3 regions of the Streptomyces sp. NPDC054770 genome follow, and region 3 is predicted to be linked to each of the others. Evidence: predicted binding sites of a transcription regulator. Region 3 holds the regulator's gene; each other region holds the start of a gene.

Region 1 (5,674 bases), on a different contig from region 3:
GCGGACTCCGACGGGGTGCTGCACGCGCACGCCACTCGGCGGGCCGAACCCGCCGAGTGGGCCTGGGCGTTGGCGCACTGCACCATCCATCTCGGCTTCGGCCATCTCCCGGCCGCCACCGGGCCGCGCACCCAGCCCGATCGCTACGACCTCGCCGCCCGCTGCACCGTCGTCAACCGCTTCCTGCAGACCTTCCCGGTCGGCGAAGCCCCCGACCACCTGCCCGCCTCCTATCCGGAGGGCGACGAGGAACGGCTCGCCGCCGGCTGGCGCCGGACCGGCGGTGTCCCGGCCGCGTACGAACGCGGCGGGACGAGCGGCGGGGAGCCCGACCAGCTCCTGCTCTCCTGGAACCAGTGGGCCGGTCAGGTCCCCGACTGGCAGGTGGGGTTCGCGCACGCGCTGACCCGCACCATGTCCCGGGCGATGGACCTGGCCGGCGGCCGCCGCACCTCCATGTCGGGCCCGCCCACCCCGCTGCGCCCCTGGGAAAAGGCGCTGAGCTGGTTCATCTCCTCCTACCCGCTGCTCGGCGGCATCGCGGCCGGCATCAAACTGGTCGCCGACGCCGAACTGGCCCGCGCCCACGACATCGCGGTCGCCGCCGTCGACCCCGAGGCCGGCGAGATCTACGTCAACCCGCTGCGGACGATGGACGACGAGGAGTGGCGGTTCGTCCTCGCCCACGAGATGCTGCACGCCGCCCTGCGCCACGGCGACCGCCTCGGCGCCCGCGACCCCTACCTCTTCAACATCGCCTGCGACTACGTCATCAACGGCTGGCTGGTCGAGATGCGCGTCGGTGAGATGCCCGAAGGGCTGCTGTACGACGCCGAGTTGAAGGGCCTGTCGGCCGAGGAGGTGTACGACCGGATCGCCGTCGACCTGAGGCGGATGCGGCGGCTCGCCACGCTGCGCGGCAAGGGGCGCGGTGACGTGCTGGGCGCGCCGATCAGGCCGCCCGGTGCCTACGTCGACCTCGACGAGTTCTACCGCCGGGGACTGTCCCAGGGGCTCGACCTGCACCAGACGCAGGACCGGGGCCTGCTGCCCGGTGGCCTGGTCGAGGAGATCCGCGCGCTCAGCCATCCGCCGCTGCCCTGGGACGCCCGGCTGGCCCGCTGGTTCGACGAGTTCGTGCCGCGCCCGGAGGCCGTACGGTCGTACGCCCGCCCCTCGCGCCGGCAGTCCTCCACCCCGGACATCCCGCGCGCCGGCCGGTACTTCCCGCCCGAGGAGGTCGCCCGCTGCACCTTCGGCGTGGTCCTCGACACCTCCGGCTCCATGGACCGCACCCTGCTCGGCAAGGCCCTCGGCGCGATCGCCTCCTACGCCGAGGCCCGGGACGTACCGGCCGCACGCGTCGTCTTCTGCGACGCGGCCCCGCACGACGCCGGCTACCTTCCGACCACCGAGATCGCCGGCCGGGTCCGGGTGCACGGCCGCGGCGGCACCGTCCTCCAGCCCGGCATCGACCTCCTGCAGCGCGCGGACGACTTCCCGCCCACCGCCCCGGTCCTGGTGATCACCGACGGCTGGTGCGACGTCCTGCGGGTCCGCAGGGAGCACGCCTATCTGATTCCCGAGGGCGCCCGCCTGCCCTTCAGTGCAAGGGGGCCTGTCTTCCGGGTGCGGTGAGTTCGGAGGGCCAGTCTTCCGGGTGCGCTGAGCCCGGATGTGATCGGATGGGGGCAAGCGAACCGGTTCATTCGCCTTCATCGCCGAAAGGAACAACCGTGGCCACCACGCGCACCGCACACACCGTCTGGGAAGGCAGCCTGACCGAGGGGAACGGTGTCATCACCTTCGACTCCTCCGGTATCGGCGAGCAGCCCGTCACGTGGGCCTCGCGCTCCCAGGAGGCGAACGGCAAGACCAGCCCCGAGGAGCTGATCGCCGCCGCCCACTCCAGCTGCTTCTCCATGGCGCTGTCGCACGCCCTGACCGGTGCCGGCACCCCGCCCACCAAGCTGGTCACCAACGCCGACGTCACCTTCCAGCCGGGCACCGGCATCACCGGCATCCACCTGACCGTCGAGGGCACCGTCCCCGGCCTGGACCAGGACGGCTTCGTCGCCGCCGCCGAGGACGCCAAGAAGAACTGCCCGGTCAGCCAGGCCCTGACCGGCACCACCATCACCCTGGACGCGAAGCTCGCCTGAGCGTCGTACCCGCCGCGATGCCGCGCCCCTCTCCCCGGGGGGCGCGGCATCGTCGTTTACGGGGCCGGCGGCATTGACAACGGCTCGCTCAAGTTTTGTGCTGGAGTCGAGGAAGCGCCCGAGCGGAAAGGGGACGGACATGGCACGTGCGGTCGGTATCGACCTCGGTACGACGAACTCGGTGGTGGCCCTGCTGGAGGGCGGTGAGCCCACCGTCGTCGCCAACGCCGAGGGGGCGCGCACCACCCCGTCGGTGGTGGCCTTCGCGAAGAACGGCGAGGTGCTGGTCGGCGAGGTCGCCAAGCGGCAGGCGGTGACCAACGTGGACCGCACCGCGCGCTCGGTGAAACGGCACATGGGCGACGCGGCCTGGCGGTTCCCGGAGAGCGGGAGCGTCGACGGCACCCGGTTCCGGGCTCAGGAGCTGTCGGCTCGGGTGCTCCAGAAGCTCAAGCGGGACACCGAGGCCTACCTCGGTGAGGACGTCACCGACGCGGTGATCACCGTACCCGCGTACTTCGACGACGCCCAGCGGCAGGCCACCAAGGAGGCCGGGGAGATCGCCGGCCTGAAGGTGCTGCGGATCATCAACGAGCCGACCGCCGCCGCGCTGGCCTACGGCCTGGACCGGGGCGAGGAGCAGACGGTCCTCGTCTTCGACCTGGGGGGCGGCACCTTCGATGTGTCCCTCCTGGAGATCGGCGACGGCGTGATCGAGGTCAAGGCCACCAACGGCGACACGCTGCTGGGCGGCGACGACTGGGACCAGCGGATCGTCGAGCATCTGGTGCAGCGGTTCAAGGGGCAGTACGGCATCGACCTGAGCAACGACAAGATGGCGGTGCAGCGGCTGCGCGAGGGTGCCGAGAAGGCGAAGATCGAGCTGTCGTCGTCGACGGAGACGTCCATCAACCTGCCGTACATCACCGCCTCCGCGGAGGGGCCGCTGCATCTGGAGGAGAAGCTGACGCGAGCTCAGTTCCAGGAGCTCACCGCCGACCTGCTGGACCGCTGCAAGAAGCCCTTCCATCAGGCCGTCAAGGACGCGGGCGTGCGGCTGTCGGCGATCGACCACGTCATCCTGGTCGGCGGCTCGACCCGGATGCCCGCCGTCACCGACCTGGTCCGTGAACTCACCGGCAAGGACCCGCACAAGGGCGTCAACCCGGACGAGGTGGTCGCGGTCGGCGCCGCCCTCCAGGCGGGTGTCATCCGCGGTGACGTGAAGGACGTGCTGCTGCTCGACGTCACCCCGCTGTCCCTGGGCATCGAGACCAAGGGCGGCATCATGACCAAGCTCATCGAGCGCAACACCACGATTCCGACCCGGCGTTCGGAGATCTTCACGACGGCGGCCGACAACCAGCCCTCGGTGGGGATCCAGGTCTACCAGGGCGAGCGGGAGATCGCCGCGTACAACAAGAAGCTGGGCGTCTTCGACCTCACCGGTCTGCCGCCGGCACCGCGCGGGGTGCCCCAGATCGAGGTGGCCTTCGACATCGACGCGAACGGGATCATGCACGTCTCGGCGAAGGACCTGGCGACCGGCCGTGAGCAGAAGATGACCGTGACCGGCGGTTCCGCCCTGCCCAAGAACGACATCGACCGCATGATGCGGGAGGCCGAGCAGTACGCCGAGGAGGACCGCAAGCGGCGCGAGGCCGCGGAGACCCGCAACCAGGCCGAGCAACTCGTCTACCAGACCGAGAACTTCCTCCGGGAGAACGAGGAGCGGGTGCCGGACGGCACGAAGGCCGACGTGGCGGCGGCGATCACCGAGCTCAAGGAGCTGCTGGAGCGGAACGCCGACACCGCCGAGCTACGGCAGGGGGTGGAGAAACTGGCGAGCGTGAGTCAGCGGATGGGGCAGGCCATGTACGCCGCGGCCTCCGGCGGTTCGGCCGAGGAACCGCGGGCGTCCGAGGCCGAGGAGGAGGGAGTGGTGGACGCCGAGATCGTGGACGACGAGAGGGGCTCGGGTGGGTGAGGCACCGCCGGATTCCGCCGTCGTGGCCGATCGCCGTTGCGGCGGGAAAAAGTCTGCGGAGAGAGTCTGGTTCCGGGCGGAGAGAGTCTGGTTGCGGGTGGAAGAGATCAGTTGCGGGTGGTCTCCCAGCCCCGGCGTTCCGGGCGGGGGCCCAGCTGTCTCGGGTCCCTGGATCGGTACACCACGTACGGGCGGAACAGGTACTGGACCGGCGCGCTGAACATGTGCACCAGGCGGGTGTAGGGGACCAGTGCGATGAGGAGCATGCCGATGACTGCGTGGATCTGGTAGAGGACCGGGACGTCTGCCATGAGCGCGGTGTTCGGGCGGAGGGTGAACAGGCTGCGGGCCCAGGGGGCGATCGTCGCGCGGTAGTCGTAGCCGTCGCCCGCGGCGTGGGTCAGCTTCGCGGTCATGCCCAGCACGATCGCGGCGACCAGGAACAGGTACATGGCCTTGTCGTTCGCCGTGGTGGCGTGGAAGACGGGGGCCCGGGTGCGGCGGCGGAAGAGGAGGAGGGCGAGGCCGGCCACCGTGAGGACGCCCGTGAGCGTGCCGCCGTAGAGGGAGAACAGGTGGTACGTGTGCTCGCCGACGCCGAGCGACCGCGTCCAGGACGCCGGGACGAACAGGCCGGCGAGGTGGCCGGCCAGGACGAACAGGATGCCGTAGTGGAAGACGGGGGAGGCGATGTCCAGCAGCCTCGACTCGTAGACCTGGGAGGAGCGGCTGGTCCAGCCGTACTTGTCGTAGCGGTGGCGCCAGACCAGGCCGGTGACCAGGAGGGCGAAGGCGAGGTAGGGCAGGGCGCCCCACAGGAGGGTGCTCATCGGCGTGCGCCGGTCGGTGCGGTCGGCAGGGTGGCGCAGACCGCGTCCAGGACGGATGCGTACGGGGTGCCGAAGTCGGTCAGCCGGCACCGGAGCCGTGCCAGGCAGTCGCGGTGCTCGGTGAGCAAATCGGTGTTGCCGGTGCGGGCCGTGAACTCCAGGACGGCGGGCAGGAAGTCCGGCAGCTCCTCGCCGGTGAACTCCATGCCGTACGCCTTGTAGATGTCCTGGAACCTGACCAGCGACATGCCCCGGCGCCGGGTGTCGCCGTCCAGCCACCAGCTGAGGTAGAGGCTGTGCCGGTTCTTGAAGTCGAAGACCTGCACGTAGTGCGCGGCCAGCTCCTGCGGTGGGGTCACCGTCGCATGGTCGGTGAACTCCCGCAGTTGCGGGGCGGCTTCGCGCAGCAGCGGCAGCCGGGTGATGAAATCGTCGTCCGGGTAGGTCAGACAGAGCGCCGCCGCCTGGTAGAACACCGCGTCCGAGGGCATCAGTCCTCCTTCGCCTCGTCGGGAGTGTCGGCGGTCTGCCGTCTGCGCAGACCGTGGAAGTTCTGCACCGACACCACAGGGAGCAGTTTCCGCCCCGAGTCCTGGCCGAAGGGGCCGTCGCCGCCCATGCCGGGGCCGCCGTCGAAGTCGAGGCTGCATCCGTCGGGCAGCGCGGACTCCTCCAGGCGGCGGGCGTCGCCGACG
Region 2 (5,674 bases), on a different contig from region 3:
CCTGGCCGGCCACCTCCCCGGCACCTCCCTGCACCGCCTCGACTACGGCATCAGCTTCGGCGTGGCGGCCAGCATCGGCGCGCTCTCCGGCCTCCTCACCCCCTGGCTGCGCTGGCCGCTGCTCGCCCTGGTCGGCTACAGCCTCCTCGCCGACCTCGTCGCCTTCCAGGACCCCATGACCAACTGGGGCCACCTGATCTCGCTGGCCATCGGGACCGCGCTGTGGCCGGTGGTACGACGCTGGCGGCGGGAGCGGGCCCAGGATCCGGCCGTCGCCGCGGTCCCCGCGGGCGCCGCCGTCGCCGCCTGAGCGGTCAGGCGCGCCGCGCCGCCGCCAGCCGCCTCGCCGCCTCCGGGACACCCAGGGCCGCTTCCTGCTCGGCCGTGGCGCCGTGCAGGCGGTTGGTGAGCTGGTACGGGTCGGCGGCCAGGTCGTAGAACTCGCGGAAGAGGACCGCGCCGTCGCCCTGCGTGGCCCGGCCCTGCCCGTCCAGGCGGGTGCGGTAGTACTCCGTGTACTGCGTAGATCTGCCGACGTGGGTGGCCCAGGTGTGGATCGGCTCCTGGTCCTGCCGGTTCCACCACCACTCGGCGAGGAGCCGGTCGCGGTCGTTGCGGGTGTCGAGCAGCGAGTGGCCGTCGTGCGGGGTGTCCGGGGTGATCCCGGCCGCGTCCAGCAGGGTCGGGGCGATGTCGACATGGCCGGTGAGCCGGTCGTCCACGGTGCCCCTGCCCAGGCCGTGCGCGGGCCAGGACAGCCAGAACGGCACCTCCAGACTCGGCTGGTACGGCACCGACTTGCGCAGCCAGCCGTGGTCCGCCCAGCACAGCCCGTGGTCGCTGGTGAACAGCACGAGCGTGTTCTCCAGCTGCCCCAGCGCGCGCAGCTTGTCCTGGAAGTCCCGCATCGCGTCGTCCACCGACAGCAGGGTGCGCAACTGGCGTCCGCGCAGCGCCTTTCCCTGGTCGTAGGTGTGCTTCGCGGTGCGCAGGAACGGCGGCTTGTCGCTCTTGTCGCTCTCGAACACGGAGGGCCGGCCCGGCCACTCCGGCACGCGCGCGTGCGTGTACTTCCGTTCCGGGATGTTGAGTTCGTGCGCGCTGCGGGTGGCGACGTACGCGAACCAGGGCCGGGTGTCGGTGCGCGAGCCGTCGATGAAGGCGAGGGCGCGGTCCCTGATGACGTGGGTGTTGTAGCCGGGGATGTTCCGGACCGTGCCGTTGTCGTTGTAGTGGCCGTTGTAGTACGCCACCGGTTCCTGGAGCAGCCACTCGTCGAAGTGCGGCGGGTTGTCGCCGGTGTGCCAGTAGTTGAGGTACTTGCCGAACAGGCCGGTGCGGTAGCCGGCCTCGTGCAACTGGCGCTGCATGGTGGTGTGCTGGTCGAGGTGGTACGGGTGGCGGGTGTCGAGGACGCCGTGATGGTGCGCGTACCGCCCCGACATGATCGAGGCCCGGGAGGGCGCGCAGAGCGGGGTGTTGGCATGTGCCCGCGCGAACGTCACACCCTGCCCGCCCAGCCAGTCGGCGGTACGGTGGATCGCCCAGTCCGTCTCCTTGGGCTGGTCGTCGGTGAGGACGAAGAGGATGTTGGGGCGCGGGTCGGTACGGGGGAGGGGGGAGGCCGACGGGGCCGGGGGGCGGCTTGCGGCGGGGGCCGCGGGGGCCGCGGGGGCGGTGCGGGTGGGGGCGGGGGCGGGGGTGTCGGCGCCGTCGTCGTCGACGGCGCGCAGGGTCAACGGGACGGCGGTGCCGGCCGCGACTACGGCGGCGCCGGTGAGCACGGCACGGCGGGCCGGCCGCTTGGGCGTCGGCTGCTTCTCACCCATGTGTTCCCCCGAACCCCGTTGCGTGCCGCCCTCGCCGTTCACTGTGAGTCCGCTGGCAGTTTCGGCTCTCTTCCTGTGAGTTGCGTTGCGGTGGTGTGGCGGTGCCCTTGCGGAGTCGTGGCGGTGTTCGGCGCCGACGGCGTTGTTCGGTGGTGCCGGGCCTGGCGGGGCCACTCGCCGTAGGGGGTGCCGGTCGGGTGCCGGGTGCAGGTTCGTCGTGGCTGGTCGCGCAGTTCCCCGCGCCCCTATGGGGCGCGTTTCAGCCGCATGTCAAAAACGGTCCCGCGTCCCTTTGGGGTGCGTTTCAGTTGGTCGGGGTCCAGACGTACGGGGTCGTTGTCGTTACTGCCGTGAAGCCCAGGCGCTTCAGGATCGGGGTGCTGTCGGCCGAGGCCTCCACCAGGAGGTAGGGGGTGTTCCGGGTCGCCGCGCGGGTTGCCCGGAGGGCCACCAGGGCGCGGTAGATGCCCTTGCCGCGCCAGTCGGCCAGGGTGGAGCCGCCCAGCAGCATGGCGAAGTCCGTGCCGGACCGGAAGGCCACCCAGGCCGCCGAGACGACCTCTCCGGCGGCCTCGGCGACATAGATCTCGGTGCCGTCCGGGTCCACCGCGAGCAGGCCCCTCAGGTACCCGGCGATCCATGCCATGTCCTCGCCCCACACCGCGGTCTCCAGCGCGGCGATGCGGTCCAGGTCCGCGTCGGCGGTGACCCGGCGCAGCGTCACGCCCGCGGGGAGGGCGGGGGCGGCCACGGCCAGGTCCTCGACCAGGGCGATCACGACCGTCTCCCGCGGCTCGGGCACGAAGCCCGCCGCGTGCAGCCGGTCGGGGAGGTCCGCCGGGTCGTCGTGCCCGCGCGTCTTCCACTCCACCGCCTCCCCGCGCGCCGCGAAGAAGTCCCGCTGCCTGGCGATCAGCGCGTCCAGCTCGGGGCCGCGCACCCCGCCCCAGTCGCGCGGCCCGGTCACGAAGCCCCGGTGCTGGCCCACGACCCGGAGGACGGGGCCGTCGTGCTCGTAGGTGATCCCGGGCGCGGGGACGGGCTGGACGGCGCGCATCTGGGCGTCGTAGGCGGCCAGCAGGGCCGCGGTGGTGTCGGTGTCGGTCACCGGCCGACCGTACGGGGAATGAGCCCGAGCCGATCAACTGTTTTCCGGTCGTGGGCATCGGCCGTACGCCCGGTACGGCCAGGTCAGCAGCCGATCGCTCACAGCGAACGTACCCCTGGGAACATTCGGTGGCTCACATGCATTGAGTCGGCATAACTCAAGTTGACTGCCGAAGGGGAGATCATGGCTTCGACGTCCGCATCACTCACCCTCCCTGTGCTGCCTCTCGACGGCGAGGTCGTGCTGCCCGGGATGGTGGTCCCGCTGGACCTGAAGGACGCTGATGTACGTGCCGCCGTGGAGGCAGCGCAGGCCGCCGCCCGTACCGAGCCCGGCAAGCCCAGGGTGCTGCTGGTGCCGCGTATCGACGGGACCTACCCGAGCACCGGTGTGCTCGGCACTGTGGAGCAGGTCGGCCGTCTGGCCGACGGTGACCCGGGCGCGCTGATCCGCGGCCGCTACCGGGTGCGCATCGGCGCCGGTACCACCGGCCCGGGTGCCGCTCTGTGGGTGGAGGGCACCCGTATCGACGAGATCGTCCCGGACCCGGTGCCCGGTCATGTCACCGAACTGGTCAAGGAGTACAAGGCCCTCGCCACCGCCTGGCTGCGCAAGCGCGGCGCCTGGCAGGTCGTGGACCGGGTGCAGGCCATCGACGACGTGTCCCAGCTCGCCGACAACTCCGGTTACTCGCCCTACCTGACCACCGAGCAGAAGATCGAGCTCCTGGAGACCACCGACCCGGTCGCCCGGCTCAAGCTCGCCACCCAGCAGCTCCGCGACCACCTCGCCGAGCAGGACGTGGCCGAGACCATCGCCAAGGACGTCCAGGAGGGCGTCGACAAGCAGCAGCGCGAGTTCCTGCTCCGCCGCCAGCTGGAGGCGGTCCGCAAGGAGCTGCGCGAGCTGAACGGCGACGCCGCCAAGGACGGCGAGGAGTCCGACGACTACCGCGCCCGCGTGGAGGCCGCCGACCTGCCCGAGAAGGTCCGCGAGGCCGCCCTCAAGGAGGTCGACAAGCTGGAGCGGTCCAGCGACCAGTCGCCCGAGGGCTCGTGGATCCGCACCTGGCTGGACACGGTGCTCGAACTGCCGTGGAACGAGCGGACCGAGGACGCCTACGACATCCAGGGCGCCAAGGCGATCCTGGACGCCGAACACGCGGGCCTGGAGGACGTGAAGGAGCGGATCACCGAGTACCTGGCGGTGCGCAAGCGCCGTAGCGACCGGGGGCTCGGAGTCATCGGCGGCCGCCGTGGCGGTGCCGTGCTGGCGCTCGTCGGTCCGCCCGGTGTCGGCAAGACCAGCCTGGGTGAGTCCGTCGCCCACGCGATGGGGCGGAAGTTCGTCCGGGTCGCGCTCGGCGGCGTCCGGGACGAGGCCGAGATCCGCGGTCACCGCCGTACGTACGTCGGTGCGCTGCCCGGCCGGATCGTGCGGGCGATCAAGGAGGCCGGTTCGATGAACCCGGTCGTCCTGCTCGACGAGATCGACAAGGTGGGGTCCGACTTCCGGGGCGACCCGGCCGCGGCCCTGCTCGAAGTCCTCGACCCGGCGCAGAACCACACCTTCCGCGACCACTACCTGGAAGTCGAACTCGACCTGTCCGACGTCGTCTTCCTCGCCACCGCCAACGTCCTGGAGGCCATCCCGGAGGCCCTGCTCGACCGCATGGAGCTGGTCCGCCTGGACGGCTACACCGAGGACGAGAAGGTCGTCATCGCCCGTGACCACCTGCTTCCGCGCCAGCTGGAGCGGGCGGGGCTCGCCGACGACGAGGTGGTCCTCGACGAGAGCGCGCTGCGCAAGCTCGCCGGCGAGTACACCCGCGAGGCGGGCGTGCGCACCCTGGAGCGGTCGATCGCCCGGCTGCTGCGCAAGGTCGCGGCCCAGCACGAACTGGGCGAGCGGGAGCTGCCGTTCACGATCAGGGACGAGGACCTGCGCGCCCTGATCGGCCGGCCGCACCACGTGCCCGAGTCCGCCCAGGACCCGGCCGAGCGCCGCACGGCGGTCCCGGGTGTGGCGACGGGCCTCGCGGTCACCGGCGCCGGCGGGGACGTCCTCTTCGTCGAGGCGTCCCTGGCCGACCCGGAGACGGGCGCGGCGGGTCTGACCCTCACCGGTCAGCTGGGTGACGTGATGAAGGAGAGCGCGCAGATCGCCCTGTCCTTCCTCCGCTCGCACGGCGCCGAACTGGAACTGCCGGTCGGCGACCTGAAGGACCGGGGCGTGCACATCCACTTCCCGGCGGGCGCGGTCCCGAAGGACGGCCCGAGCGCCGGCGTCACCATGACGACGGCCCTCGCGTCGCTGCTCTCCGGGCGGCTGGTCCGCACGGACGTGGCGATGACCGGTGAGGTCTCGCTGACCGGCCGGGTGCTGCCGATCGGCGGCGTGAAGCAGAAGCTGCTCGCCGCCCAGCGCGCCGGGGTGACGACCGTCATCATCCCGAAGCGCAACGAAGCCGACCTGGACGACGTCCCGGCCGAGGTGCTGGACAAGCTCGACGTCCACGCCGTGACCGACGTCCGGCAGGTCCTGGAGCTGGCGCTCGCGCCCGCCATCAAGGGCGCGGCGCCGGAGGTTCCGGTAGCGGCGTGACGGACGCTGCCGGAAGCAGAGGGCCCGGGTCCCCGCGAGGGGGCCCGGGTCCTCGCCCTGTGCGGGCCCGGTGAAGTCGGCTGCGCAACCGCGCCCCGAAGGGGCGCTGGGCTGCGTCGATGTGCGGCTCCGC
Region 3 (5,674 bases):
GCGCGGGTGGCGGTCGCCGAACCGCAGCCGGGAGCCACCCCGGTGAAGGCCGAGGGGACCGAAGAGGCCCCCGCGGCCGAGGAGAAGGACAACGGCCCTGAGGAGGGCTGACGTAATAACGACCGAGCGGAAGGAGGGGCGTCGGGGATGAGCACCAAGGACTTCATCGAGAAGGACTACTACAAGGTCCTCGGCGTCCCCAAGGACGCCACCGAGGCCGAGATCAAGAAGGCCTACCGGAAACTCGCCCGCGAGTTCCACCCGGACGCCAACAAGGGCAACGCCAAGGCCGAGGAGCGCTTCAAGGAGATCTCCGAGGCGAACGACATCCTCGGCGACCCCAAGAAGCGCAAGGAGTACGACGAGGCACGCGCCCTCTTCGGCAACGGCGGTTTCCGCCCGGGGCCGGGCGCGGGCGGCGGCAACTTCAACTTCGACCTGGGCGACCTCTTCGGGGGCAACGCGCAACAGCAGGGCGGGGGCGGCTTCGGCGGCGGGTTCGGCGACGTCCTGGGGGGCCTGTTCAACCGGGGCGGCGGCACGGCCGGCCGTACCCAGCCACGGCGCGGCCAGGACATCGAGTCCGAGGTCACGCTGAGCTTCACGGAGGCCATCGAGGGCGCCACGGTCCCGCTGCGGATGTCCTCGCAGTCCCCCTGCAAGGCCTGTTCGGGCACCGGCGACGCGAACGGCACCCCGCGGGTGTGCCCGACCTGCGTCGGCACCGGCCAGGTGGCGCGGGGATCCGGCGGCGGCTTCTCGCTCACCGACCCCTGCCCGGACTGCAAGGGCCGCGGCCTGATCGCGGAGAACCCCTGCCCGGACTGCAAGGGCAGCGGCCGCGCCAAGTCGTCCCGGACCATGCAGGTCCGCATCCCCGCCGGGGTGACGGACGGCCAGCGCATCCGGCTGCGCGGCAAGGGCGCACCGGGCGAGCGCGGCGGCCCGGCCGGCGACCTGTACGTGATGGTCCACGTGGACGTGCACCCGGTGTTCGGCCGCAAGGACGACAACCTCACGGTGACCGTCCCGGTGACCTTCACCGAGGCGGCGCTCGGCGGCGAGGTCAGGGTCCCGACCCTGGGCGGGCCGCCGGTCACCCTGAAGCTGCCCCCGGGCACGCCCAACGGCCGCACCATGCGCGCCCGTGGCAAGGGCGCGGTCCGCAAGGACGGCACCCGCGGCGACCTGCTGGTCACCGTCGAGGTGAGTGTCCCCAAGGACCTGTCGGGGAAGGCTCGTGACGCGCTGGAGGCGTATCGCGAGGCGACCGCGGGCGAGGACCCGCGGGCCGAGCTGTTCGAGGCCGCGAAGGGAGCATGACAGAGATGGACGGCCGTCGGCGTAACCCGTATGAACTGACCGAGGAGACCCCGGTCTACGTCATCTCGGTGGCGGCCCAGCTCTCCGGCCTGCACCCGCAGACGCTGCGCCAGTACGACCGCCTGGGCCTGGTCTCCCCGGACCGCACGGCCGGGCGGGGCCGCCGCTACTCGGCCCGCGACATCGAACTGCTCCGCCAGGTGCAGGCGTTGTCGCAGGACGAGGGCATCAACCTGGCCGGCATCAAGCGCATCATCGAACTGGAGAACCAGGTCGTCGCGCTCCAGCAGCGCGTCGCCGAACTCCAGGCGGCGGTCGACGGCGCGGCGGCCGCGATGCAGCAGCGCGAGGCCGCAGTCCACGCCTCCTACCGCCGCGACCTGGTCCCGTACCAGGAGGTGCAGCAGACCAGCGCGCTGGTGGTGTGGCGGCCGAAGAAGGCGAAGGACTAGCGGCACCGCACCCTGCGTGAAGGGGCCCGGAGGTTCATCGACCTCCGGGCCCCTTTCGTCTGTGCCTGCGGTCAGTGGTCGCCTGCGGTCAGTAGTCCCAGATGCCGTAGGCACTCGACGTGATCGCGGCCTCGGCGCCCGAGGCGTCCAGGCGGACGACGCGGTAGTAGTACAGGCCCAGCGCGTCCTCGTGCACCGTGGTGTCCATGTACGACGACCTGTCTCCCGCCCTGCCCTCGGCCAGGGTCACATAGGCGGCCGAGGCCGGGTCCCAGCGCTCCACGCGGTAGGCGGCGAACCGGGAGCAGTCGCCGAGGCCGGAGCTCTCGGAACAGCCGACGTACAGCTCCGGGTAGTCGTCCGCGCGGATCCCGGTCCCCGTCCAGCCGGGCGGCCGGGTGTCGGGCAGGTCGACCGAGACGGTGACGGTGTGGAAGAAGTCGGGGCCCTCGTTCTCGTACAGATGGAAACCGTCCGCGGCGGCCACGCGGTAGACGTGGGCCGCGCCGTCGGGGACGGTCGGGCAGACGATCTCGGTGGCCGCCGAACTCCTTGTCCAGCAGTTCTTCTTCCAGACCGTCTCACCGGTGTCCGGGTCGGTGACGCCCTGCCACACGTAGTACTCGGTGACGTCGTCGTCGGCGGGCGGGGTCCAGGACAGGCGGACGCCGAGCGGAACCCGCTCCGCGGTCAGACCCACGACCGGGCCCGGCCGCTCGGTGTCCGGCGTGGTCGCCGTGGCGGCGGGGCCGGGCTGTGAGGAGTGTCCGTACGGGTCGACGGTCACGACGCGGTACTCGTACGCCGTCTCGGACTCGCCCGTGCGGTCGAGGCAGCTGCCGTCGATCTGCTTGCGGCCGGCGTACGCGGGGGCGTCGTCACCGGTCCAGGTCCAGTACGTGTCGGGGTCCTGAAGCGTCTTGTCGGTCCCGCTGGACGGCGTGCACTTGTCCAGGGTGGTGCTCCGACCGGTCACCACGTCGGTGCGGACGATCCGGTACGTCAGCAGCGGGCCGCCGTCGAAGGTCCACGGGTCGGCGCTGCTCCAGTAGACCAGCACACCGTCGCCGTACCGGTACGCGCTGGTCCGGAACGGGGCGACGGCCTCCGCGCGGTCCGCCATCGTCAGCGTGACCTCCACCGGGGCCGCCGCGTTGCCCTTCGCGTCCACCGAGCGCACCGCGTACCGGTAGGTGTCCGCGACCGCGAGCTGCTGGCGCGGGACGACGTCGGTGTCCTTCGTGGTGCGGACGGCGGTGCCGGTGCCGGTGCTCGTGCCGGGCAGGGCGTCCACCCAGCCGCCGGTCGCCGGGTCGTACTGGAGGACCTGGTAGGCGGCGGCACCGTCGACCGGCGACCACACCAGGTGGGGCAGGCCCGAGCGGTACTCGGCGCGGGCGTCGGCGGCGGTCGCCGGAGGCGTCAGGTCGGAGGTGGTGAACGTGGTGGCGGGTGAGTACGCGGACCAGTTCCCGGCCGCGTCCCGGGCCCGGCCCCGGTAGGTGACCCTGCTGCCGTCGGCCGGGTAACCGGTGTCGCAGATCGCGCCCTTGGCGCCGGTGTACACGGTGCTCCAGGCGCCCGTGACGGGGTCGCGCCGCTGCATCTCGTACAGGACGATGTCGGCCGCGTTCGCCGCGGTCGTGACGAGTTCGGGGGCCGCGTAGGGCTGGTCGGGCGGGCAGCCGTCCATCTCGACGAACGGCGCGGCCGGCGGGGTCCTGTCGGGGGTCGTGACGCCCTGGTCGGTGCTGCCGGCGGACTGGTTGCCCGCCTTGTCGTGGGCGCGGACCTCGTAGTAGTACGTGGCGCCGGTCCTCGGCGGAGTGTCGGTGTACGAGGCGGAGGCGGTCGTCGCCAGCGGCTTGCCGAAGGAGCCGCCCTTGAGCCGCCGGTAGACCTTGTACCCGGCGAGGTCCATCTCCTTGTTCCGCGACCAGGTGAGGGCGGCCTTGCCGGTCTTCGCGTCGTACGACACCTTCGGGTCCACCGGGGCGAGCGGCCCGACCTTGTCGACGCTCGCCGAAGTGCGGGGCGTGTACGTGAACTTGACCTTGGCCGCGCCGGTCCAGTTGACGTAGTCGACGCGGAGGGTGTGCCTGCCCTTGGGGACCGTGACAGCGACGGTCCTGCTCACCGTCTTCGAGGTGTTCTTCCACAGGTCGACCTTGCGGACGCCGTCGACGTACACCCGGATCCCGTCCAGGCCGGTGGCGGCGAGGGCGAAGGGGCCGCCGGAGCCGAAGTCCCGGGTCACCGTCCAGCGGGCGCCGAAGCCGTCCTTCGGGAGGCCGGAGGCCGGCGCGCCGCTCCAGCTCTCGTCGATCGCGGCGTCACAGGCGGTCTTCTTCGGGGTGCCCTTGAACGTGGTGTTCGCGAACAACTGCCGCTTGTAGACCGGGGAGGCGCAGGTCGTGGTGGCGGAGGCGGCCGAAGCGGCCGAGGAGGCGCCGAGCAGGGTGCCTGCCGTGGCGAGGCCCACGGCGGCGGCCACGGCGGTTCTGGCTGACTTCATTCGATCCTCTGGTCGTATCCGTACGGCGGGGCAGGCCGCCGGTGATCACGACTCGCGAGGAATGGAGTTGGTTGTACTGATCTTTGCCTCCGCGTGAACTCCCTTTGGATGGAGGGTCCGTAAAGAGAGTTTGGAGAGGATTCCGCTCCGTCTTCACAGGTTCAGCTGAGCGTGGTGTTGCGCACTCGTTAAGTAGTTCCGCTTGACGCCGGGTGTGGCGTACGCGTTGGCTTTTGAGACATCTGGGTCGCAAAGCAGACCACGTCCGGACCGCACCTGAAGTGAGCCCCCGTATGCGTCGTATAGCCATGTTTGTGGCCGCGTCCACGATGACCCTTTCGCTTGCCGGTTGCGGCGTGCTCAACGCGACAGGATCGTCGACGTCCGCGACCCCGACGAAGGGCAACGACATCACGGTGGGTGTGCTGATGCCGGACAAGATCAACACCCGGTACACCAACTTCGACTACCCGATCATGAAGTCGAAGATCGCCGAGCTGACCAACAAGCAGGGCAAGGTCGACTACCAGAACGCCGGGTCGTCCGCCCCCACGCAGGCGAAGCAGATGCAGAAGATGATCGACGACAAGGTCGACGTGATCATCCTGGACTCGGTCGACTCGCACGCCATCGCCGGCGCGGTGAAGAAGGCCAAGGCGGCGGGCATCCCGGTCATCGCCTACGACCGACTCGCCGAGGGTCCCATCGCCGCCTACGTCTCCTTCGACAACGAGCTGGTGGGCGAGGTCCAGGCCCGTACGCTCCTGGAGGGCCTCGGCAGCAACGTCGACACCTCCGACAAGGTCATCATGGTCAACGGCTCGCCGACCGACCCCAACGCCAAGCAGTTCAAGACGGGCGCCATGTCCGAGCTGAACGGCAAGGTGACGATCGCGGACTCGTACGACACCAAGGACTGGAACCCGGACATCGCCGAGCAGGAGGTCACGAAGGCCGTCGACTCGATCGGCAAGGACAACGTCGCGGCCGTCTACTCCGCCAACGACGCGATGGCGGGCGGCATCGTCAAGGCCCTCAAGGCGGCGGGCGTCACCAGCATGCCGCCGATCACCGGCCAGGACGCCGACCTCGACGCGATCCAGCGGATCCTCACCGGCGACCAGTACATGACGGTCTACAAGCCGTACCCGGACGAGGCCGAGGCCGCCGCCGAGATGGCCGTGTACAAGGTGCAGGGCAAGGACATCCAGTTCGACGCGCTCACCCAGGACACCGTCGACAGCCCGACCAACAAGAACATCCCGTCCCAGCTGGTCCAGGTGAACGCCGTCACCAAGAGCAAGATCAAGGACACCGTCGTCGCGGACGGCATCTACAAGATCTCGCAGATCTGCACGGCCGCCTACAAGACCGCCTGCGCAGC

What was found. Region 3 encodes HspR, which represses chaperone genes until heat shock. Its sites were predicted from a motif close to TTGAGNNNNNNNNNCTCAA; they were not measured.
Region 1: dnaK (molecular chaperone DnaK) is a predicted target of HspR. The motif match lies at 2,236-2,254, and genes of this name have one in related genera.
Region 2: lon (endopeptidase La) is a predicted target of HspR. The motif match lies at 3,080-3,098, and genes of this name have one in related genera.

The regions. Positions count from the first base shown of each region.
Region 1 is NZ_JBSHBL010000008.1:15,573-21,246, forward strand. Features, by position in the region: gene ACWGKQ_RS10075 (vWA domain-containing protein) at 1-1,638, shown strand, start outside; gene ACWGKQ_RS10080 (OsmC family protein) at 1,737-2,162, shown strand; gene dnaK (molecular chaperone DnaK) at 2,302-4,149, shown strand; gene narI (respiratory nitrate reductase subunit gamma) at 4,257-4,979, opposite strand; gene narJ (nitrate reductase molybdenum cofactor assembly chaperone) at 4,976-5,470, opposite strand; gene narH (nitrate reductase subunit beta) at 5,470-5,674, opposite strand, start outside.
Region 2 is NZ_JBSHBL010000132.1:4,022-9,695, forward strand. Features, by position in the region: gene ACWGKQ_RS49865 (rhomboid-like protein) at 1-310, shown strand, start outside; gene ACWGKQ_RS49870 (sulfatase family protein) at 315-1,829, opposite strand; gene ACWGKQ_RS49875 (GNAT family N-acetyltransferase) at 2,134-2,937, opposite strand; gene lon (endopeptidase La) at 3,121-5,541, shown strand.
Region 3 is NZ_JBSHBL010000001.1:222,323-227,996, reverse strand. Features, by position in the region: gene grpE (nucleotide exchange factor GrpE) at 1-111, shown strand, start outside; gene dnaJ (molecular chaperone DnaJ) at 148-1,323, shown strand; gene ACWGKQ_RS00965 (heat shock protein transcriptional repressor HspR) at 1,329-1,775, shown strand; gene ACWGKQ_RS00960 (PA14 domain-containing protein) at 1,864-4,290, opposite strand; gene ACWGKQ_RS00955 (sugar ABC transporter substrate-binding protein) at 4,584-5,674, shown strand, end outside.